DNA from 2 places in the Lysinibacillus irui genome. Region 2 is predicted to be linked to the other one. Evidence: riboswitches for the same ligand, from Rfam matches in the RefSeq annotation. Region 2 holds a riboswitch; the other holds the start of a gene.
What was found. A riboswitch is a leader RNA that binds a small molecule or an ion and turns the genes downstream of it on or off. The one in region 2 is predicted to bind preQ1.

Region 1: another riboswitch for preQ1. It lies ahead of queF (preQ(1) synthase); the one in region 2 lies ahead of OU989_RS02190 (QueT transporter family protein).

Annotation. Positions count from the first base shown of each region.
Region 1 covers NZ_CP113527.1:4,398,613-4,411,299, reverse strand. The annotation lists gene OU989_RS22235 (amino acid ABC transporter permease) at 1-102, shown strand, start outside; gene OU989_RS22230 (amino acid ABC transporter ATP-binding protein) at 130-858, shown strand; gene OU989_RS22225 (S8 family serine peptidase) at 1,106-4,807, opposite strand; PreQ1 riboswitch class I at 5,140-5,186, shown strand; gene queF (preQ(1) synthase) at 5,310-5,810, shown strand; gene queC (7-cyano-7-deazaguanine synthase QueC) at 5,915-6,574, shown strand; gene queD (6-carboxytetrahydropterin synthase QueD) at 6,578-7,048, shown strand; gene queE (7-carboxy-7-deazaguanine synthase QueE) at 7,041-7,769, shown strand; gene OU989_RS22200 (VUT family protein) at 7,817-8,356, shown strand; gene OU989_RS22195 (YhgE/Pip family protein) at 8,611-10,614, opposite strand; gene OU989_RS22190 (LysR family transcriptional regulator) at 10,735-11,625, shown strand; gene OU989_RS22185 (tRNA dihydrouridine synthase) at 11,724-12,687, opposite strand, start outside.
Region 2 covers NZ_CP113527.1:447,681-460,367, forward strand. The annotation lists gene OU989_RS02180 (L-threonine 3-dehydrogenase) at 212-1,165, shown strand; gene trpB (tryptophan synthase subunit beta) at 1,283-2,446, opposite strand; T-box leader at 2,504-2,703, opposite strand; gene OU989_RS02190 (QueT transporter family protein) at 2,771-3,253, opposite strand; PreQ1 riboswitch class I at 3,260-3,304, opposite strand; gene OU989_RS02195 (ABC transporter substrate-binding protein) at 3,625-4,647, shown strand; gene OU989_RS02200 (ABC transporter permease) at 4,732-5,760, shown strand; gene OU989_RS02205 (ABC transporter ATP-binding protein) at 5,753-6,547, shown strand; gene ilvA (threonine ammonia-lyase IlvA) at 6,654-7,916, opposite strand; gene OU989_RS02215 (TerC family protein) at 8,118-8,861, shown strand; gene bshB2 (bacillithiol biosynthesis deacetylase BshB2) at 8,907-9,596, opposite strand; gene OU989_RS02225 (YojF family protein) at 9,610-9,960, opposite strand; gene OU989_RS02230 (hypothetical protein) at 10,608-10,889, opposite strand; gene OU989_RS02235 (hypothetical protein) at 11,043-11,273, shown strand; gene thiD (bifunctional hydroxymethylpyrimidine kinase/phosphomethylpyrimidine kinase) at 11,320-12,150, opposite strand; gene OU989_RS02245 (uracil-DNA glycosylase) at 12,320-12,687, shown strand, end outside.

The DNA.
Region 1 (12,687 bases), 500 kb from region 2:
ACTTATTTACTCATTGTAGCAGTCTACTATTTATTACTGGTAGCGTTGATGACATTTGTAGTGAAACGAACTGAACTAAAATTAACAGTAAGCGACAGATAGGAGCTGAAAAGATTGGACACTAAGGAAATGATTAAAATAAAACAATTGAATAAATCATTCGGAGACTTACATGTATTGAAAAATATCGACATGACAGTCTACGAGAGCGATGTTGTTTGTCTAATAGGATCGAGCGGATCAGGGAAAAGCACCCTCCTTCGCTGTTTGAACTTTTTAGAAAGAAAGGATAACGGCCATATTATAATTGAGGGAAATGAAGTCAATCCACGAACAGATGACCTTAACAAGATTAGAGAAAAGGTAGGTATGGTGTTTCAAAATTTCAACTTATTCCCACACAAAACGGTTCTGGAAAATATTATTGAAGCACCTATTATGGTAAAGGGTGTAGGCAAAGAGAAAGCTATCATCAAAGCAAAACAATTACTGAAAAAAGTAGGTTTGGAAGATAAGTCGGATGTCTATCCTAGTAAGCTATCAGGGGGGCAAAAGCAACGGGTGGCGATTGCTAGAGCACTTGCGATGGAACCAGACATTATGCTTTTTGATGAGCCAACATCGGCACTCGATCCCGAGCTTGTGGGAGAGGTTTTAACAACCATGAAAGACTTGGCTGAAGAAGGTATGACAATGGTTGTTGTAACCCATGAAATGGGATTCGCAAGAGAAGTAGCTGATTGGATTGTGTATATGCATGATGGGAAAATTATTGAACGCGGCACACCTGAACAATTTTTTAACCATCCGAAAGAGGAGAGAACTCGGGAATTTTTAACTGCGACAATGCTTAAATAAAACTAAATGGTCCTGCCTATATGAAAGGAAGGACCTCTTATATTGAAGCACTAAATTGTTAATTTATAGAGGAAAGAAGCATTCTTTATATTAATAACTAAAATTTAGTTAAATCACATCATTAAATTTCTTATAAAGCAGGTACTAAAAAACTGCAATTAGACTAGTTAAGGCGAACCATGGAAATTTAATAGCAAAAAGAGAAATTGCACAGCGCAATTTCTCTTTTTGCTTGAACTAAAATTAATTATAACTCAACCTCGGTAACTTCATTATTATCTTTACCGTTGCCATTACCATTACCATTACCGTTACCGTTGCCATTGCCATTGCCATTACCAGGCTTTTCAACCACCACATCAAATGTTAATGTGTGATCACCATACGTTACTGTAATTGTCGTAGTACCTTGACCTTTTCCTTTTACAGCCCCCGCTTTTACAGAAGCTATTTTATCGTTTGTTACTTCGTAGGTTGCAAGCGTTGTAACATCTTTTTCTGTTGTTTTTCCCTCAAAAGTAGTTACTTCAGTAATCTTAACTGAAACTTCTTTACCTATTCTAGTTTCAACCTTAGCTTGGTCAATTTCTAGTGTTACGATTGGTGTTTCTACAACAGGTGCTTTAACTGTAACATTTATCTTAGCTTCATTATCACCGTATGAAATAGTAATCGTAGTCGTGCCCTCACCTACAGCAGTTACTAATCCATTTGCTACTGTTGCAACATTTTCATCTCCAACCACATAAGTAGCTTTTGAAGTTACATCTTCCTCTGTTGCTTCACCTTCTGGAGGAGTAGATGTCTCTGTTACCGTAAGTTGTGCAGTTTCTCCAACTGTTAGGTTTAGCTCTGTTGGATTGACAGAAAGCGTTACTTTTGGTTCAACTACATCATTTTCATATATTAAGGCTTCACCAACATTCCCGGCAGCGTCTTCAATTTTTACAGATACAGCATTAGTTTCTGCTGTTACTGGGAATGTGAAGCTACCGTCTTGATTTAATTCAAAAGGAACTGGTGCTTGTACTTCGCCATTAATCGTCGAAATATAGGAAGCTTTTAATTTATCATTTAAATTGTAATTTAAACCGTATAAATATAACTCTTCATTGTAGTCGATATATTTATCTGTTACCTGTCCTGTAGCGACACCTTCAGTAACTGAACCAGTAATTTCTGGTTTCGTCGTTTTCACGATAATTGGTCCAACATAATCGGACACTACTCCTGATGCCGCAAGACCAGTAAAGTCAATTGTATAGAGACCATCTGGAATTGTTGTGGCAGGTTCTGGTCCCCATGGTTTGTACTGCCCAGCAATATTCAGCGTATAAGATCCTTTTCCTAGTGCAGTACCTGCGTGAAGATAGCCGATGTAGCCGTCACCATATTCTCCACCTTGAGGATTCATAATATCCCAAAGCTCGATATAGTTAGTTGTTACATCTCCAGTTAATGTAAATGAAAGGACAGCTGAATCTTTCACTCCATCACCGTTGAAGGATAGGTCTGTTTCTGTAATCTTTAAATCTTTAAGTTCAGTTACTGCCTCGCTGCCAAAGTCAGCTGCGAATGGTAATGAAATTTCTGTAGCTCCACCGCTGATGTGAATATACCCTAGTATTTCAGAGCCGTTTGGTGCAGTAGCTTGTGAAGCGGTTAATGTAATATTTAACAATTGCTCACCAACTAGGTTAAATGTTGGCTGGTCGACTGTAACAGTTGCATCACCAAATGTTTTTGTCACATCAATTGATACGTTATAATTACCGCCGTTCCCTTTTATATCTTTTACTAAAACTTGTTTTGTTACGGAAATATCCTGATCTTTAAGTGGTTGTGGACCGAACGTAACTGTACCTTTCAAGTTTTCTGAAACAGCTCCAGTTCCATCTAAAATTGCACTATCCAGTGCATAGGCAAGAATTTCTGGATGCGCTGCAGCATAAGCATTTACACGACCTGCTCCTTGAGAGAACACATCGTATTTTGTTTTATCTAAAACCTTTGCTGTATTAGAAAGCGCCACTTTTATGTCGAACGCGTTCCAATCAGGATTTGCTTGTTTAAGTAATGCAACAATACCTGTAATATGCGGTGTTGCCATAGAAGTTCCTGTTTTACGATCATATGCTTCTGCATAATCTGCATCAGGGAAATCCTTTTTATACATTGGAATCGTTGACATAATGTTTGTTCCAGGTGCACTTACATCTGGTTTAATATCAAAGTTTGGTGTAGATGGTCCACGGGAACTTGAATCGTTTACTTCATCTCCTAGTGTCTGTGTGGAAGTAAATTGACTAAAGCTAACTTTTCCAGTTCCGCCTGCCAATGCAGCTCGAATTGCATCGCCATCCGTTTGGGACATATCAAATGTTGGTAGAAAAGCAAATGAATCACCAAGGAATGTACCTGAAATATTAGGTGCATTTGTTCCACCAGCAAAGTTATGAATAATTGTTGCGACTGCTCCATTTGCCTTTGCGTTCGCAATTTTATCAACAAAGGCGATACTGCCACGAGAGATCAATGCCACTTTACCTTCTACATCGATTCCCTCAAAGTCTTTTACTTCCCCGTTTCCAGGGATAGCAACTAGGTCAAATTCTCCTTGAAGCTGTGTTGCTAAATCCCTTCCAAAAGTTGTTCCCATTAATGGGAGCTGTTTTGTTAAGTTGTAGTCACCAACAGTAACATTCACTTCCCCGTTATACTTTGTTTCAGGATTTGTTGTGTTACCGACAGCAATTCCTAAACGAGCAGTTGCAGGCGTGCCCATTGTTCCGCGATTTGGGCCGGAGTTCCCTGTCGCAATTACTCCGATTGTTCCAGCCATCATTGCATTATTAATAGCAAATGAACCAGCATCCGTTTCAGAGTTAGCTCCCCCACCAAGAGAAAGGTTAATAACGTCCATTTTTTCTGTTACAGCGGTTTCAATTGCTTTAACAATACCAGATGTAGCTCCACTTCCATATGCACCAAGAACACGGTAAGCATAAAGGTCTACTTTTGGAGCAATTCCTTTAATACCAAATTTGTTTGCTCCGATTGCTGCAATGGTTCCAGCAACATGGGTACCGTGAGAAGTATAGAACGAGCTTCCTTTTTCATTAAATTCAGGTGTTCCGGCAGGACGCTCAGAAGGCAATGTTTCCGATGCATCGTCATCTGCTCGAGGCTTCGTGTAAGTTGATGAATTTGGAATAAAGTTTTTCCCCCCCTTGTAAATTCCAGCGAATTCAGGGTGATCTGCGTCAATACCAGTATCTAATACTGCTACTTTTATTCCTTGTCCTTCAATTCCTTCATTCCACAGCTGTTCGATCCCAAGGAAAGAAATACTTGTGTTCATTTGGGCCTCTAATTGATCTTCCTTAATAAGTTCCGATGATTTCATTGTATTATCTTCTGATGCGTAAACAATTGCATCAGGTTCGATTAATGTAATTCCTTCTATTGAAAGCAGTTTCGGGAGATCATTTGCTTTCACTGTTGCCGCAAAACCGTTTAAAACAGTATCAAATGTGTAGCCTTGAGTCATTTGAACATTTTTAGTAGCTAACTCTTTTTTTACTTTTGCTTGTTGAGCTTTTACATTTGAACGTACTTCATTTGCTCGCGCATTAGAGAACTTTTGGCCTTTCACCTGGCTCATTCCTTGCTCTAGTGCCACAGGCGTTTCAGATAAATGTACGATGACTGCAACTTCTTGATTGCCTGATACATTTTGTAAGCTTTCGTGAAGAGTTGGACCATCTTTAGACAAGCTTAGCTGTTCAGCGATGGCCGCCTTAAGTTGAAGTATACTTTCACTTTGACTATCCTGTTTAAATGGTTTAGATTCTTCAGCACTAGCGCTCGATAATGGAACCAATAGAAAAAGCACCATAACGAAAGCTATAATACTACTTAAAAACTTCATAAACGTAAACTTTTTCAAAACCCATTTCTCCCTCCACATTTAATTATCACACTAAACAGAAAAGTGTGATAATTCCAATTTATCACAGGAGTAGTAATTCGAATATCGGAATATTTGAATATACCAAAATATTGATAATAAGTATTAGTTTATCAATTATATTTTAATTCTATTTTCCTAGTAATGTAATTAAAAAATAGAACTTTAAAATGAGAAAGGACTTACAGAAATATATTCATTTTGTCAATTTAATTAGTAAAGCACAAATAAGAAAGATTTTTTTAAAATCTATTTGACGTTCTGTATTATTTTTTGTACGATATGGAAGAAAAGAATGTGCCCGGACTTGTACGGGAGAGGTTCATAGCTGATACCCTCTATAAAAAACTATGGAAACATGACATTATGCCATGTCCATATCGGACGTGGCTTTTTTATGTTTTTACTTATGTTTTAATAGAATGATTGGTAATGCCTCTCTTGAAAAGTGTTGGGAAACATTTTACAAGGAGGTTTTTTTATGTCTGGTCGAAGTCATGAAGAAGGACTAAAGGATTTAACATTGTTGGGTAACCAAGGTACACAATATTCATATGATTATGCACCTGAAGTTTTGGAGGCAGTAGATAATCTTCATTCCAATCGAGATTATTTCGTTAAGTTTAATTGTCCAGAGTTCACTAGTTTATGTCCGCTTACACATCAGCCTGATTTTGCAACGATGTATATCTCGTATATCCCTGATAAAAAAATTGTTGAGAGTAAATCACTAAAATTGTATTTATTCAGTTTTAGAAATCACGGAGATTTCCATGAGGATTGCGTTAATATCATTATGAATGATTTAATTACATTACTTGACCCAAGATATATAGAGGTTTGGGGGAAATTTACTCCACGAGGTGGTATCTCGATCGATCCATGGTGTAACTATGGGAAGCCAGGAACTAAATACGAAGAAATAGCCAATTATCGTTTAATGAACCACGATCTTAACCCAGAAAAAATTGATAATCGATAAGTGAAGCAAGAAAGAGGTTTTTAGCTACCCTCTTAAAAAAACTAAGAAGAAAGCAGCACTTTTTCTTAGAGTGCTGTTTTTTCGATATAAGGGAGTCTTTATGGATGAAGAAGGAAAAAGCGATTGTTGTATTTAGTGGAGGTCAGGACAGCACAACATGTTTGTTCTGGGCAAAAGAACGTTTTAAAGAGATTGAGGCAGTAACTTTTGATTATGGTCAAAGGCATCTTCTGGAAATTGAATGTGCGAAGGTGATAACAAAGGAGCTTGGTGTCAAGCATCACATTCTGGATATGACACTCCTGAATCAGCTTGCCCCGAATGCATTGACACGACAAGACATAGAGGTGAAGGACGGAGAAAATGGTGAGCTTCCATCGACTTTTGTGCCTGGTCGAAATCTACTTTTTCTTTCATTTGCTGGTGTTTTAGCGAGCCAAGTGGGAGCAAAGCATATTGTAACGGGTGTGTGTGAAACAGACTTTAGCGGATATCCGGATTGCCGAGATATTTTTATTAAATCCTTGAATGTAACGTTAAATTTATCTATGAATGATTCTTTTGTCATTGATACACCGTTGATGTGGCTGAATAAGGCACAGACTTGGGAGCTTGCTGATCAGCTTGGGGCGCTTGAGTTTGTTCGAGAAAGAACGTTAACTTGCTATAACGGTGTCATAGCAGATGGCTGTGGTGAATGCCCAGCGTGTAACCTGCGAAAAAAAGGGCTTGATGAGTATTTGAGTTATAGGAAGGAGTTTTAAGACATGTCAGATTATAAAATCGTCGAGAGGCTCCAAAAAATAGATGAGGATATTCAAAGAAATCAATTGAAATACCATGCAAAGCGTGTTCTCGTAAGCAAAGAATTTACCTTCGATGCTGCTCATCATTTACATCATTATGAGGGGAAATGTAAAAATCTGCACGGTCATACCTATCGTGTCATATTAGGACTGAGTGGCTACACAGATGAACGTGGTTTGATGATTGATTTTGGCGATATAAAAGAGATATGGAAACAAAAAATAGAGATTCATTTGGATCACCGTTATTTAAATGAAACACTTCCACCTATGAATACGACGGCAGAGAACATTGTTGTTTGGATTTACGAAAAGCTGACTGAGGCCTTGCTTGATGAAAGATATAACGGTGCGTGTGTAGAGTTTATCAGGCTTTACGAAACTCCTACAAGCTTTGCAGAAGCAAGACGGGAGTGGATGGAAGTTGAATAAAGTACCTATTATCGAAATTTTTGGACCAACAATTCAAGGTGAGGGAATGGTAGTTGGCCAGAAGACGATGTTTGTAAGAACTGCAGGCTGTGATTATTCTTGTTCCTGGTGTGATTCATCATTTACGTGGGATGGTAGCGGAAAGCATCTTATTGTCCAAATGACAGCAGAAGAGATTTGGTCTGAATTAAAACGTCTTGGTGGCAGTGGATTTTCATTTGTTACGATTTCGGGCGGTAATCCTGCACTCTATCCATATTTGCAAGAGCTCATTGCAATTTTAAAAGAAAACAACATAAAGGTTAGTGTGGAAACGCAGGGAAGTAGATGGCAAAAATGGATGTATGAGATTGATGAGCTGACAATTTCACCAAAGCCACCTAGTTCTGGAATGACTACGGACTATTCGATGCTCTCAAATATCTTCGAAAAACTTAAAAATCGAAACAGTAATCACCATACATCCCTCAAAATAGTCGTTTTTAATCAAGAGGATTACGACTATGCTAAACAAATTCATCATCGTTATCCAACGATTCCTTTTTATCTCCAAGTTGGTAACGATGATCTTACGTCGATTGATAATTCACGAATAGCTATCCATTTATTAGATAAATATCATGAGCTCATTGATCGAGTAATAAAGGATGAAGAATTAAGAGATGTCAAAGTACTACCGCAGTTACATGCTCTTGTTTGGGGGAATAAAAGAGGTGTATAGGGGTGCCATTACAATAATGTCTTGAAATTGATTTGAGGAGTAATAGGATGAGAATACTATTTTATTTATTATCTATTGTCGTTGCTAATGTGGTAACGGCAGCATTTGCGCCGTTACATTTTGGTATGTTTATCGTGCCAATGGGGACGCTTTTAATTGGAGCGACTTTTATTTTTCGCGATCTTGTGCAAAATAAATATGGTAGAGCAAAGACATATATAGTTATTATTACAGCTTTAATTTTATCAGCAGTAGTGTCATTCCTTCTAGGGGATACACTTTTGATTGTGGTAGCGTCAGCCCTATCATTTGTTGTCGCTGAAACGGCTGATACAGAAATTTATAGTCGATTGAAATTACCAATGGCATGGCGTGTGCTCTACAGTGGAATTGTTGGAGGATTTCTGGATTCTGCTATTTTCGTAGTAATCGGCTTGAGTCCATTGGGGGCTAATATGTTGCCTTGGGAAGCGGTGCCTGCCGCCATTTTTGGACAAATTATTGTGAAAACGATTATTCAAATGTTCGGTGCACTAATTTTAGGCCAAGTTGGTGCAATGAAAGAAAAACGTCTTATTTCAGGATAATTTTTTGAAATATGATGAAGAGAGCTTTTCTGTAAAAGAAGTGTTTCAACAACATGGCTTTAGATGAAGTATTGCATTTCCTTTTCTATATTTTTTAAGAAATATAGTCTTATACTAGTTGCGTCGGACCATAACTTAAGCAACAGAAATTATAAAAAAGTACCAGTCCTCATGGGCTGGTACTTTTTCTTCAAAGTTTAAAAATACTATTTTTATTTTATCTAGCAAGTTCAACAAGTATTATTCTCGAATTATTACTTTACCATTTCTAAGGCTGCTGGTTCTTTATGCTGTATATGACTTGAAGTCCAGCCGATGATGAAAGCGAGTAAAAGGTAAATAAGTAATATACATGCTTGTGTGATTAAGTTTGACCAGCCACCGAGAGAAACAACCTCCTGGAAGCTTTTCAATGAGTGGGCCATCGGTAAAAACCCTCCAACCCTAGCTAACATTGGATTTTCAAGTTCTCCTGGGAAAGTTCCGCCACAGGTTGCTAGTTGAAATACTAAGAGAGTGACAGCTAGTAATTTACCAAGATTCCCTAAGAGAATAATAAGCATCAGGATGAAGGTCATGAAAGTAAATGACACGATAATACTTGATAGGATAAATAACGGTACACTTGCTACTGCTAATTTAAATCCTAAAAGTACGACCAGGTCCACGATAAGTGTCTGAATTATTCCTATTATATAAACTAATCCTAGTTTATTAATAAAGTGAACTGTTCCAGTTACTTTTAGACGTTCTCTACGTCCTAAAGGTAGGATGTTGGCTGCCATAATGCCTCCTACAAAGAAAGCAAGTGATAAGAAGTAAGGAGCAATGCCAGTCCCGTAATTCGGAACTTTGGATAAATGGGATTCTACCAATTCAATTGGTTGTGCAAACATTGTTGAGGTAGAGTCATTGTATTGAAGATTAGACGTTTTTTCTGCAGCTTCATTTAGCTTTGCTGATAATTCATTTGAGCCAATTGCTAGAGAAGAAAGCCCGTCTTGTAGGTCCGCTAATCCGCTTGATTCATGACTGATTCCGTTTGCGAGAGTTGTAATGCCAGTGTTAAGTGTTGTATAGCCTGTCATCCATTTTGTAAACCCACTAGCAAATGCATTCGTACTCTCTTGTAACTGTTTTGCTCCTTCAGTAGTCTGAGTAATGTTAGCACCTAACGTTTCCATCCCAGTTTGAAGCGAAGCCTGTGCAGTAGTAATTTTTTTTGCAGCTATTTCTATCTGATCTTGGTCAGATTTTAAAGTAGTTTCTGTCGTAGATAATTTTTTAGATAAAGCAATAATTTGTTGGAGTTTCCCATCCTGATTTGCTTCAGGATGTTCTTTTACATATTGAGTCATTTGTTCCTCCAAATTCTTAGCGGTGATAGCTGCTTGTTCTTGTCCCTGAGCTAACTTTGTATTTCCAACAGACCAGTTAGTAATGCTTTGGCTTACTTGATTCATTCCCGATTGTAGAGAATGTTCACCATCCGTAAGCTGATGTAACCCCTTATATAAGGAATTAGAGCCGGTTGTAAGTTCATTTACACCAGAAGATAAGCTCTTTTGGCCAGCTGAAAGTTCCGTGCTCCCTGTTTTAAGTTTTTGTGCCCCTTCATCTAAACTTTGAATACCTTCTGTTAACCTTCTACTTCCGTTTTGTGCATCAACAGTGCCGTTATAAAGTTTCTGTGCTCCAGTTCCTGCATCCATGAAGCCAGCTGAAACGTCCTTGAATTTAGTTAGAATTGTTTCAGAATAGATCTTCGTGACATTGGCATTGATTTTTGTATTCATTTTTTCAACGGCCGTTGTAGTAATTTGTGAGGCTACATAGTTTTTCCCTGGATTGACTTCATATAAAAGTTTAGCTGGTTTTGGTGTTTTATCCATGACCGTTGTTATGTTTTTAGAAAAATTCTTTGGAATTTTAATAATCATATAATAGTCGCCAGCTTCAAGTCCCTTTTTGGCGGTCTTGGCAGAGACAAATTGAAAATTTAACTCTTTGCCTTTTTTTAATTGAGCAACAAAATCATTTCCGATATGAATGGCTTTATTATTGATAGTAGCTCCTTCATCAAGATTGACAACTGCTACGGGAAGTTTATCTAATTGTCCATATGGATCCCAATAGCCAGCTAAAAAGAATCCTACGTAAATTAAAGGAACAAGTGTAAGAAAAATTAAAGCAATGCGTCCATGCTTATGTTTCCAAATGGCGACTAAGTCTTGTAATACTAATTGTAATCCTTTCATGAAATATCCTACCTTTCTTTATGCAAAAGATTATTTCATCTTAATCTAATATGTTGATGTTGTATAATACATAAAAGGTTATGCATAATAGATTTGAGTCTATGATAAAGGGGAGTCTGCATGGAACTTTTGCAATTAAAATACTTTCAAACAGTTGCTCGGCTGGAACATATGACGAAGGCAGCAGAACAACTTCAAATTGCCCAGCCATCCCTTAGTAAAACGATTTCTCGTTTAGAGGAAGATTTAGGAGTGGAATTGTTTGATCGGGAACATCGGAAAATAAGTCTGAATGCAGCTGGAAAAGTTTTTTTAAATCGTGTGGATCGAGCTTTTGCAGAATTGAATGAGGGTCAAAGAGAACTTAATCAATTTATCGATCAAGATCAAAAGAGTATTACATTAGCAGTTACCATTCCAAGAGTGTTACCTTCATTATTAGGTTCTTTTTTATCGAAACATCCCGATGTTCGTTTTCAACAATTTCTAAAATCTGTTTCTTCTATGAAGAAAATGCTATTAGAAGGGGATTTAGATTATTGTATTTCTTCAATTCCAATTGAAGGAGAGGGCGTAAGATGGGAGCCACTCATTACGGAAGAAATATTTTTGATTGTACCACCTAATCATCAGCTAGCAGAGAGGGAAAGTATCCGGCTTGAAGAAGTGAAGGATGAAGCATTTATTAGCATGAATACAGGGTATGGATTCCGAAACTTAACTGACCAGTTTTGCCGGGAAGCAGGATTTGTTCAACATATTGCTTTTGAGGGAGACGAACCTACCGTTATTTCAGACTTAGTTAGGCAAGGATTAGGTGTAGCTTTCGTTTCTGAATTATCATGGGTACCTAAATCAGGACAGTTTCCGCATAAGCTTCGAATAGTTGAACCAACTTGTCAACGAACAATTGGATTAGCCTGGTCCGAAAAGCGCTACTTCACACCAATTGCAAAGCAATTTCGCTTATTTGTTTTAGACTATTTTTTATCAATTTCTCAAAGTAAATAAAATGACCAATCTTTATAGTCATAGTTAAGAATATACGTTTACAAGTAAAGCAAATATAAAGGAGATTGGCATTGCCAGTCTCCTTTAATGTGGTCGATCTACTCCGTTAATACATTGGCAGTATAGGCAGCTAATAGTTCACGTACTTCGTCAGTCGAATGGGCATTTAGTAATTGAACTCTTAATTGACTAGCCCCTTTGAAGCCACGTACATATATTTTAAAGAAGCGTTGTAATGCTTTAAATGAGCGCGTTTCAAATTCTTTAGAGTAATGATCATGGAGATCCAGGTGAAGGGATAGCAAGCTAAGGTATTCTTTAGCACTATGCTCTGTCGGCTCCTTTTCAAAGGCAAACGGGTTTGAAAACACACCTCTGCCTATCATTACACCATCGACACCGTATTGCTCAACTAGCTTTAGGCCTGTTGAACGATCTGGAATATCTCCGTTGATCGTCAGCAATGTTTTAGGAGCAACTTCATCTCGCAGTTTTTTGATATCTGCAATTAATTCCCAATGGGCTGCAACTTTGCTCATTTCTTCTCGTGTACGAAGATGAATAGAAAGATTGGCGATATCCTGTTTCAGTATATGAGTGAGCCAATCACGCCACTCGGCTACATTTGTAAAGCCAAGTCTCGTTTTTACACTTACAGGTAAGCCTCCTACCTTTGCGGCTTGAATGATTTCAGAGGCACGTTCAGGATGAAGAATTAAGCCGGCTCCTTTGCCTCTTTCAGCCACATTATCGACAGGGCACCCCATATTAATATCGATACCTTTAAAGCCTAGTTCCTTCATTCCGATACTCATTTGACGGAAATGTTCAGGGTTGTCTCCCCAAATATGTGCGACAATCGGCTGCTCATCTTCTGTGAATGCTAAACGGTTACGTACATTGTCCATACCATCTGGATGACAATAGCTCGTTGTATTGGTGAATTCCGTAAAAAATACATCGGGCCGTCCAGCCTCACTAATGACATGACGAAAAACGACATCTGTCACATCCTCCATTGGAGCTAAAATGAAAAATGGCCGTGGTAAATCAAGCCAGAAA
Region 2 (12,687 bases):
TATTTTTGTAGCACAATATTTTTTATGAGTTCATATACTGAAAGTAAGGGATTGTTTGTTCCTTTTAAGGAATATCGTTAATATAATTGTTGTATTTTCAAAACGAACACATTATAATGAATTTCATTGAAAGTGTTATTAAATCAATGTTTATCAATATATTTTTGTACTTTCCATAAGTACAATTGTTCACATGTGGAGGTTTTGAGAAATGAAAAAGATAATTGTTACTGGGGCACTTGGTCAAATAGGTTCTGAGCTTGTAGAAAAACTTCGTGGTATTTATGGAGAGGACAATATACTTGCTACAGATATTAGAAAGCTTGAACATACTAAGGGCCCATTTGAAATATTGGACGTGACAGATGGACAAAGAATGCATGATCTAGCAAAGGATTTCGGTGCAGATACGATGATGCATTTAGCGGCATTATTATCTGCTACTGCTGAAAGAAATCCATTGTTAGCTTGGAATTTAAATATGGGTGGATTAATGAATGCATTGGAAGTTTCACGAGAGTTAAATATGCAATTTTTCACGCCAAGCTCTATTGGAGCATTTGGCCCATCTACACCGAAGGAAGATACACCGCAGGATACTTTGCAACGACCAACGACAATGTATGGCGTTAATAAAGTAGCGGGTGAGTTACTATGTGATTATTATTTTAATCGTTTTGGCGTTGATACACGTGGTGTACGCTTCCCTGGATTAATTTCCTATGTAACACCTCCAGGTGGTGGTACGACTGATTATGCGGTAGAGATTTTCTATGAAGCGATCGAACAGGGCAAGTATACATCTTATATCCAAGAGGGTACGTTTATGGATATGATGTACATGCCAGATGCTTTACAAGCTATTGTAGATTTGATGGAGGCAGATGGTAATAAGCTAGTTCATCGTAATGCTTTTAATATTACAGCAATGAGCTTTGAACCGTCGCAAATTGCAGCTGAAATCAAGAAACACTTACCGAATTTCACAATGGACTATCAGGTGGACCCAGTGCGTCAGGCTATAGCAGATAGCTGGCCAAACTCTTTAAATATAGAAGCAGCCCAAAAAGAATGGGGCTTTAAAGCAGAGTATGATTTAGCTAAAATGACAGTTGATATGTTAGAAAAACTGAAAATTAAGCTGCATAAAAAGGCAATTTCATAATAGTGTAAGCTACAGTGTTTTAGAGGTAAATCCTAATGGCAAATAATATTACAGAAATTTACTAAAATAAAGTAAAAAGAGCGATGTCCCAAAAAGGGAGATCGCTCTTTTACAATACTATTTTGTTAACATATGGAAAACTTGTTCAACGTCTTTATCACCACGACCTGAGATATTAATAATAATGCTTTCCTCAGATGGTAAAGTTGGTGCTAATTTTAGAGCATATGCAACTGCATGTGAACTTTCAAGGGCAGGAATAATACCTTCGACCTTTGAAAGTACTTGAAACGCCTCTAGAACTTCTTCGTTTGTAACAGTTACATACTCCGCACGGCCAATTGTTTTCAAATGACTATGTTCTGGACCTGCTCCAGGGTAATCTAGACCAGCTGCAATTGAATATGTTGGTAGGGGATTTCCTTCATCATCTTGTAACACTAAACATTTGAAGCCATGTAGCTCCCCAGGCGTCCCTTCGTTTAATGTAGCAGCTTGATCGGGTTCGATTCCAATAAGACGAACGCTTTCATCTGCAATATAATCAGCAAATGCTCCAATGGCATTACTACCACCGCCGACACAGGCAAGGACGGCTGTTGGAAGCTTTCCTTCCTTTGCTAAAATTTGCTCACGACTTTCACGGCTAATGACAGATTGAAAATGTTTAACCATTGAAGGGAAAGGATGTGGTCCAACTGCTGAGCCTAATAAATAGAATGTTGTTTCATAGTTTTCTACTAAATCAGCGAACGCTTCATCAACAGCATCTTTTAAGCGACCTTGCCCTTTATCAACAGCTACTACTTTCGCACCAAGAAGCTCCATACGAAATACATTTAATGCCTGACGTTTTGTATCCTCCAAGCCCATATAAATGGTGCAATCAATCCCGAACATGGCACAAGCAGTTGCCGTTGCTACACCATGTTGTCCAGCGCCTGTTTCGGCAATAACGCGATTTGCTCCCATACGTTTAGCTAGTAAAATCTGGCCTAATACATTATTGATTTTATGTGAGCCTGTATGGTTAAGATCTTCACGTTTTAAATAAATTTTTGCGCCACCTAATTGCTTTGTTAAATTTTCTGCAAAGTAAAGAGGGGATTTACGTCCAACGTATTCACGGAAATAGTAATCCAATTCTTTCTTAAAGTCTTCATCATCTTTATACTTTTGGAAATTCTCGTCTAAAATAGTTAAGACATTTTGAAGCTCCTCTGGAACAAAGCTTCCTCCAAATTCACCAAAATAACCTTTTTTCTCTACTACTGTACTCATCTTTACTCGACTCCTCTATACTATTTTTCCATAAAAAAAAGCCACTCCAATCCTCATAAAAAGGACGAGTAACCGTGGTGCCACCTTGATTCGCATTTTTGCGCGCTCTTCTACTCCGATAACGGGGAGTGGGTCGGCCTTACATTTGGATAAGGCTGCTCTGAAGTCCATTCACAAGTACATACTACTGGTTTGCACCTACCACCAGCTCTCTTGAAGTTACAGTGCTTGCTACTACTCTTCTTCCTTGCATTTATTAGAAAGAATTGTAGAATATTTTCAGAATAGTGTCAAGAAAAAAAGACGAATCCTAAGACTCGTCTGTTAAATCAAATTTTTAAAGTGAAGACGTTTATTTAGTCCATACATAATAGGTGCACCAACTGCTAACACAACAAACTCACCAGCAGCCACTGTTAGCCAAGTCCAGAAGAATGGAAGCTCTAAGGCTAAGTTTAGTTCAAAGGCAATGATAAACATAGTGCATGTAAATAAAAATGTATTAATAATTAAACGTGCCCAAATATTTTTGACAAATTTACAGATTAAAATGAACAGTCCAAGTGTGATCATAGAATGACCAACACCAAACACTAAATCGTAAATGCCAAGTGGTGAAAAAAGATTGGAGATCAATACTCCAATAATGATCCCTACGGCAAAGCGTGGATTAAAGGCCACTAGATGGTTAAAAATCTCGGATACGCGGAACTGTACTTCTGTAAAACCAAATGGTGCAACAAGCATTGTCACAGCAATATATAAAGCTGCAATAATACCACTTGCTGCTAAAAATTTTATCTTCATATTCATTTCTCCTTAGTTTTTTTTCGTGGGATGGTTACGAACCACGGTGCTTTCACACAAGTAAACATTTTATTATAGATATCTAGTAGAAGTCAAATGTCAGACTTTGTCCACAATGACCTAGCGTCGCAAAATTGTCATAAATATTTTTTACTATGTTAAAAAAGAAAACGAATAACTAAAACAGCGTAGTTTAGCGGTTTAAAGCGCCAAATTGAATGATTAGCTAAAATATTTTGTTAAATTTAAAAGTCAGAACATTCATAATGTTGTTGACGAGGCTCAATAATAACGATAATATAGCGATACATTCACACTTTGTTTGGATAAAGTGCGATAGATATTTTAGTTATTAATCGGGGGGATTATTTGTGAAGGGCAATGTAAAAAAGCTGTCATTCCTTCTATTTGGATTAGTGTTACTTCTTGCTGCCTGTGGTAGTGGTGGTTCTAGTTCAACGGATTCAAAAGGGAATGAATCAAACAACGCAAGTGAGAGCGGAAATGCAGATGATAAAACATATAAAATCGGCATTACTCAAATTGTTGAACATCCATCTTTAAATGCAGCAACAGAAGGCTTTAAAAAGGCAATTGAAGATGCTGGATTAAAAGTTGAATATGATTCACAAATTGCACAAGGAGATAACAGTCTTAACACAACGATTGCTAACAATCTAGTGAGTGCAAACGTAGATTTAATTTTTGCTAACTCTACACCTTCTGCTCAAGCAGCTGCTACAGCTACAAGTGATATTCCAATCATCTTCACTTCTGTAACAGATGCTGTTGGTGCACAGTTAATTGAATCAATGGAGAAACCAGGAAAAAATGTTACAGGTACAATCGATTTACATCCTGAAACGATTTCTAAAACAGTAGCATTTCTAAAAGAGCTTGGCGCAAAGAATGTGGGTATGGTCTACAATGCTGGTGAGCAAAACTCTGTAGCACAAGTTTCAGAAGTGAAAAAAGTTATGGGTGAGCAAGGCTTAACGGTTGTAGAAGCTTCGGCATCCACTTCAGCAGATGTGAAACAAGCAACAGAATCGTTAATTGGTAAAGTAGATGCTTTCTATATTATTACTGATAACACAGTGGTTTCTGCGTTAGAATCTGTTATTGATGTTGCTAACACAAATAAATTACCACTTATCGTAGGAGAGCTAGACTCTGTTGCACGAGGCGGTTTAGCTGCTTATGGTTTCGAATATTTTGATATTGGCTATGAAGCTGGACAAATGGCTGTGAAAATTTTAAAAGGTGAAGCTACACCTGCTGATACACCAGCACAATATCCACAAAATCTAAAACTACTAATCAATAAAAAGGTAGCGGATGATTTAGGAATTGAAATTAAAGATTCTTGGGGTGCAGAACTTCTAGAAAAGTAAAACGAAGCGGGGGAGAACTATCCCCGCTTTATCTTCATTTATAAGCGGTATAAATAAAAAAGAGATTTAGGAGATGATTCAACGATGTTTTTAGCATTATTTGGCGCAGTGGAGCAAGGAATCATCTATGCAATTATGGCACTTGGTGTATATTTAACATTTCGGGTGTTAGATTTTCCGGATTTAACGGTTGATGGAAGCTTTGTAACAGGGGCGGCAACTGCAGCAACAATGGTCTTGCTTGGCTACCACCCAATCTTAGCGACTTTAGTGGCAATTGTTGCTGGATTTATTGCTGGATGTATGACAGGAATTCTCCACACGAAAGGGAAGATTAATCCGCTATTATCAGGGATATTAATGATGATTGCATTGTACTCAATAAACCTACGTATTATGGGGTTTACTGCAGAAAATACGATAGGTCGCCCGAATATTCCACTGCTAAATTCAGAAACGATATTTTCAAAGTTTCAAACATTTTGGAGTAATTTAGGGATCGATGATGCTCTTAATAACCTATTAAAAGGCATGGGATTTCAGCATGTACCAGGTACATGGAGTGTGCTGATTGTCGTATTAATCATCACGATTTTAATTAAATTATTAGCAGACTGGTTCTTAAAGACTGAGGTAGGGCTTGCTATTCGAGCAACTGGTGATAATAAACGAATGATTCGTAGCTTCTCAGCAAATACAGATACACTTATCATTCTAGGTCTAGGACTTTCTAATGCACTTGTCGCATTTTCTGGAGCTTTAATCGCACAATACTCGAAGTTCTCCGATGTTAGTATGGGGATTGGTATGATTGTTATCGGTCTTGCTTCGGTTATTATTGGTGAAGCCATTTTTGGTACAAAAACAATTATTCGTACTACTTTTGCAGTCATTGCTGGCGCGATCATTTATCGTATTATTCTAGCATTAGCTTTACGTGTAGATTTCCTTGATTCAGGAGATATGAAATTAATTACAGCAATCATCGTTATTTTGGCACTTGTCTTACCGCAATTTATCAATAAGACTAAGGAGCGCAAACGAAAGGCGAAACGTGCTGCAGAACTTAAACCAGTAAAAACTGTAGAGCGAGGGGGAAAAGGCCTTGCTTAAATTACTTGGCATTAATAAGGTGTTTAATGAAGGAACACCAGATGAAAAAATTGCACTTGCAGAAATTAATCTTCACTTAAAACCAGGGGATTTTGTGACAATCATCGGTAGTAATGGAGCAGGGAAGTCTACGATGATGAATATGATTTCAGGAGCTTTAACACCTGATTTTGGGACAGTGTCCATCGATGGTAATGATGTGACGAATTTACCTGAATATAAACGCTCGCAATATATTGGTCGTGTGTTCCAAGATCCAATGGCAGGTACAGCACCTGCTATGACAATTGAAGAAAACGTCGCATTAGCATACTCAAGAAATAAGAGCAGAGGCTTACGTATCGGTGTAGATAAAAAGCGCCGTGAATTTTTCAAGGAATCATTAGAGATGCTTGGTTTAAATCTTGAAAATCGACTTTCCGCAAAAGTAGGCCTACTGTCAGGTGGGGAACGTCAAGCATTGTCATTATTAATGGCTACATTCACGAAACCGTCTATTTTATTGCTGGATGAGCATACAGCTGCACTTGATCCATCTCGTGCAGAGTTAATTACTCGGATTACAAAGTATCTAGTGGAAAAAGATAATTTAACGACATTAATGGTCACGCATAATATGCAACAAGCTTTAGATTTAGGGAATCGTCTTATAATGATGGATAAAGGGCAAATCATTTTAGAGGTTGGTGAAGATCGTAAACATAAATTAACCATCCCAGATTTAATGGCTGAATTTGAACGCATACGTGGTGAAAAAATGAATTCAGATCGTGCTTTATTAGGATAATTGGAACGCTAAAAGGAATCGAGAACTTTCACGCTCGATTCCTTTTGTTATTTTCTTAAGTTGATGACCAAATCAATTCACCTGCTAAGCAGTGAGACTCTTTATTTTAAACTAGTAAGCCAAATAGTTGAAGGTCATTGTTTACTTCTTTGTATTTGAAGCCAAACTCATTCATTCGCGCTAGCAACCCTTCATAATCAGCTCGATCGCCAAGTTCAATACCGACTAAGGCAGGACCACTTTCTTTATTGTTTTTCTTAGTATATTCAAACGTAGTGATGTCATCATTTGGTCCTAGCACACTAGTGAGGAATTGGCGTAGTGCGCCTGCACGTTGAGGGAAGCTGACAATGAAGTAGTAAAGCAACCCTTCATGAATAAGCGACTTTTCCTTAATCTCCTGCATTCGTCCAATATCATTATTACCACCACTAATAATGACAACGACTGACTTACCTTTAATTTCTTCCTTATAAAAATCAAGAGCTGCAACTGACAGTGCTCCAGCAGGCTCGGCAATAATCGCATGTTTATTATATAGATCTAAGATTGTTGTACAAACTTTGCCTTCAGGTACAAGTAGTATGTCGTCTAAATAGCGACGACAAACATCATATGTGTGATGACCGACGCATTTTACTGCAGCTCCATCGACGAATTTGTCAATCCAATCAAGAGCCACCGCACCACCTTCAGCAAAAGCAGCTTTCATACTGCCCGCTCCAGCCGGTTCGACACCAATAATTTTACTAGAAGGGGAGAGGTTTTTCACGTAGGCAGAAACGCCTGACATTAAGCCACCACCGCCAATACTACCAAATACGTAGTCGATTGGTTCCTCCATGTCATTCATAATTTCAACTGCTACAGTTCCTTGACCCGCAATAACATCGAAATCATCAAATGGATGAATGAAAATTTTACCGTGTTCCTCACAGTAACTTAACGCGCTTTCGGCAGAGTCATCAAATGTATCGCCTGCTAAAATAATCTCTACATATTCACGGCCAAACATGCGGACTTGATCTATTTTTTGCTTAGGTGTTGTTTGGGGCATAAAAATGCTAGCTTGAATTTTTAATTGTGCACAGGCGTAAGCTACACCTTGTGCATGATTTCCTGCACTTGCACAGACCACACCCGCATTGCGTGCTTCATCTTCAATTTTTTTAATTTTATAATAGGCACCACGAAGTTTGAATGAGCGTACATGCTGTAAATCTTCGCGTTTAAAATAAATATTTGCTCCGTATTTCTCGGATAAATAGTCGTTTTTTTGTAGTGGCGTATGCACAACTACATCTTTTAAAAAATGATGTGCAATTAAGACATTCTCTACTTGCACGGTTCTAGTATCAGCAACTTCCATAGTATTCATCCTCCGTTATACGTTTAAAACATTCATCTATAATAGCACACTTTTTTTGCTTTTTGTGATTAATTTTTAGTAAATTCTAAATTTTCCGTGTCTATTTTAAAATGTAAGCGTTTTATCAAATAAATACAACTCTCATAACAAAAATGGTCAAGCATATACTAGATTAGCTTAGGACAAGTGGGAGGGTAAATGGTGGAGATCATTCAAGGAATTCTATCTACATATAGGCAATTTTTTGATTGGGCCATGTGGCAGGAAGTATTGACCGACCCTGTATCTTGGGGGCTAATTTCCTCATTAATTATAATAGAAGGATTGCTGTCAGCCGATAATGCACTAGTATTAGCAGTACTCGTTAAACATTTACCAGATAAACAACGTAAACGAGCGTTAATGTATGGGATGTTAGGTGCCTATTTTTTTAGATTTTTATTCATTGGTATAGGGGTATACCTTGTAGAGTTTTGGTTTATTAAAGTGTTAGGTGCTTTATATTTGGCTTGGCTCTGTGTGGCTCATTTTCTTCACATAGGGAATGAAGATAGTGTGAAAGAAGTAAAAAAATCAGGATGGATGGTACGTTTTTTTGGCACCTTTTGGGCAACGGTCATCTCTGTTGAACTAATGGACATTGCATTTTCAATCGATTCCATATTTGCTGCCTTTGCCGTATCAGATCAAGTGTGGGTGCTTTTAATTGGAGGAATGTTAGGGATTTTAATGATGAGAACGATTGCAGGTGTTTTTTTAATCATTATCGAAAAAATTCCTGAGCTCGAAGCAACAGCCTTTATAATTATTGGGGTCATTGGCTTAAAAATGTTAGTGAGTGTTGTCAATATCCATATACCACATTATTTATTCTTCTTATTCTTAGTAGTTGCTTTTCTAATCACCATGGTTGTGCATATTATGAATAAAGTAAGAGCTTCCTAATAAAAACGTTCTGTTCTCAAAGATAAAATGAGAACAGAACGTTTTTTATTTTACATATTTGTCAGGATCAACAATATAGAATTTTTCAACATTGAGCCAGCTCTCACTCATTGGTTCACCGTCATCAATGCGTTTTTCAGTTTCCTGCATCATCCAGCCCGTTTGTGATGCATGGGCTTGTAATGCTTTTAATTTGTCCATTCTCATTTCACGAATATCGTAGACAATATGCGGTTCACCATTTTTTTCAATCGTATCATTGGCAAAAGCGCATCCAAATACTTGTGGACGAGCAGCCTTTGGCATACGGCGTACAGCCTCTACAACAGCACGCGCTGTTGCTTCGTGGTCTGGATGAACTGCAAAACCAGGTAAGAATGTGAAAATTAAAGAAGGCATTAGCTCTTCAATTAGACCTTCCACTAATTTTACCATTTTCTCATCATCTTCAAATTCAATTGTTTTATCTCGCAAACCAAGCATACGTAAATCTTGAATACCCATTGCCTCTGCTGCTGCTACTAGTTCCTTACGGCGGATTTCAGGTAAGGACTCACGCGTTGCAAAGGGTGGATTACCTAAATTACGTCCCATTTCGCCTAATGTTAAACAGGCATATGTAACAGGTGTATTCATTTTCTTTGTATAGTAGGCGATTGTACCGGCAACTGAAAAAGCCTCATCATCTGGGTGAGGGTACACAATTAAAATATGACGTTGTGGTTGTAAATTCAAATAATCGTCCCCCTTAGTAACTAAATGGCGTTTCACTAATTTCAAGTGCAATCGCCAATTTTCCAGAATAGTCTAGTCCAGCCATTAATAAACGGCCTAAATCATCTAATTCAAAATGTGTAATGCCTTGTGCATAAACCCAACCATGAGGTAATTTTAAACCAACACGATGCGGTGCATGATCTACCACTTTAGCAAGCTCATAATTAATCTTAGCATTGCGAATAAAAGCACCTGCATTAAAGAATTTTTCATCATAGTGTGCTGCATAAGAACCGTTTGTCGTCTCAAGATGAATATAAACGTCTTTGTTGGCGAAAGAATTCAGCAATTCTTGCAACGTCTCTACTTGTACTTCTTGCATCTTAACACTCCTCTCGATCATTTCTCCTTTTAGTATAGTAAAAAAAATTCGCAAAGGGAAATTGATTGCTTTGGTATTAAAAATTCATGATTTATTTACATTGAGCCTCGGAGTTATTGCTACTTACACTTTGTTTTGGAAGTAGATAAATAAACGCCAAGATTTTTTTAGACTGGCAAGTAAAATTTAGCGAGAATGATTAACTAAACAAACTCATACATTTCTCTAATAATTCTGAGACGTCTTCAAGGTAAATGAATCATCATCTCTTAATCTATGATAAATTTTTAAGCAATATTCTTGAAAAAATTATTGTAATGTATCAATATAGGGAGTGTGAAAATAAATATGTACAAAATGTGTCGTTTTGTATTGTATCCATCTTCACATCCTAATAGATATTGCAACCATGACTTCTTCCTAAATCGTGTGTGTAGACAGCTCCAGCTGTTAGAGGGAGTATTATTTCGGTAATAACGAACTCTATCTTGGTACAATAGATGACGTTCCTTTAACAGGTATACAGGTTGCTGTGAAAAAGGAAGAAAAATGAAGCTCATTATCATAGTATAGTAAAAAACCGCGATTCTCTTTTATGACGGAGAGTCGCGGTTTTTTATTGAGTTTTTGTGTAGGCTATGTATTCGTTAGTATCGATTAAGCTTGCGCTCTATCGCATCTAAACGATTGTTCATATTTTGTAGCTGCTTATACATTTGCCTCATATAAAGATTTTGATCTTGGGTTTCAGTTGTCTTGGCCTGTGCTAATTCTTCCTCCTCCTGCAGAGCTAATATGGTGGCAAGGGTGGATAATGAGTAACCAAGTGTTAATATAATGGAAGAAATTACTTCAACTTTTGAAGAGGTGATTTCTCCTGCTAGTAATCCTGATTCTTCCGTTACGTCCTCTATCTTGTTTTTTTTCATCTTTTCCCCTCCCATACAGCTAATATATGGGATACGAAGTCCTAACGTATCTTGTCCCATTTTAACTTTAGCTGATACGTAAACAATAAAGAATCGTTTAAAGATTGTAATATTCTGAAAATTAAATAAAACTTGAAAACAGGGGAAAGAAAGGTGGCAGCGACTGCATTATTAACCTCTGTAGCATTAGATGACAATAAAAAACCTGCGTTAGTTCCCCGTGTTATCCCCGAAACGGTGGAGGAAACGAGGTTGCATGAAACTGCTTCAGAGCGAGCAAAGGCACGTGCTGAGCGTAAAAAGGAAAGTAAGGCTTTAGCCCAATTTATTTCAATAAATGACCCATGGGATTATAGGCTTGAGATGATGGAGAAATATCTGTAAAGAAAAGGGATGTCTCAAATAACTTTTGAGGCCATCCCTTTCTTAATTAAACTTCAGTTACTGTTACTTGTGGAGCACCATAACGGGATTTTGCTCCGTGCATGACAGGACCAACATAGTCATTTAGAGCCCAGCCATGTGCGATGGCAGCTGATACAAATTCTTTTGCCTCAATAACAGCATCTTTAATAGAAAGACCGTTGGCAAGGTTTGCCGTTACAGAAGCAGCAAATGTACAGCCTGCACCATGGTTATTAGTCGAAGCAACTTTCTCGGATTCTAATAGGAAGAATGTTTCTCCATCGAAGAATAGGTCTATTGCTTTTTCTGTTGCTAGTGCTTTTCCACCTTTGATGACAACAGCTTTTGCACCTAGTTCATGGATTTTTCGTGCTGCTGTTTTCATTTCATCTATTGTTTTGGGTGTACCTGTCCCAGCTAATTGTCCAGCCTCGAAAAGATTAGGTGTTGTGACTGCTGCTAATGGTAAAAGATGTTGTATCATAGCATCTGTGTTACCAGGGTTCAGGACTTCATCTTCTCCCTTACATACCATCACAGGATCGATAACTACATTTGTTGTGCCTGATTTTGCGATAGCCTCACCAGCAATACGAATGATTTCTTCAGTTGATAACATACCTGTTTTAATGGCATCAATACCTGTAGAAAGAGCTGTGTCAATTTGCTGTTGTAAAAGCTCTGTTGGGAGTGGAGTAACATGATGTGTCCAGCCGTTCGGATCCATTGTTACGACAACTGTTAAAGCTACCATACCATATGTACCGTGCTCTTGAAATGTTTTTAGGTCGGCTTCCATCCCAGCTCCGCCTGATGTATCTGAACCAGCAATTGTTAATGTTTTTTTTAGAGTCATGTAAAAGATCTCCTTTATCGTAATTAAATTTACCATTTAGTATAGTCTGAATCTGATTCTATAAAAATAGCCAGAATATGATATTTATATAAGGTCAGTTTGAAATGACGCTTGAATTCAAGATTAATTTTTTGTACCGTTGTAAGAAGAGAAAGGGGCTTAATGGACGATGAAACAAGTATTCCCGAATGATTGGCAAGAAATACTCGCTAAAGAGATGGAAAAACCATACTATCAACAACTACGCCAGTTTATAGCAAATGAATATTCCACACAAACTATTTATCCACCAATGGATGATGTAATGAATGCATTTTATACAACAGCTTACCATGATGTAAAGGTAGTGATTTTAGGACAAGATCCTTATCATGGTCCAAATCAAGCACATGGCTTAAGCTTTTCAGTTAAGCCAGGTATTCCGCATCCACCTAGCTTACGAAACATGTTTCAAGAGCTACAAGATGATATTGGCTGTCCTATTCCTAAAAATGGAACATTAACAAAATGGGCAGAGCAAGGTGTCATGCTTTTAAA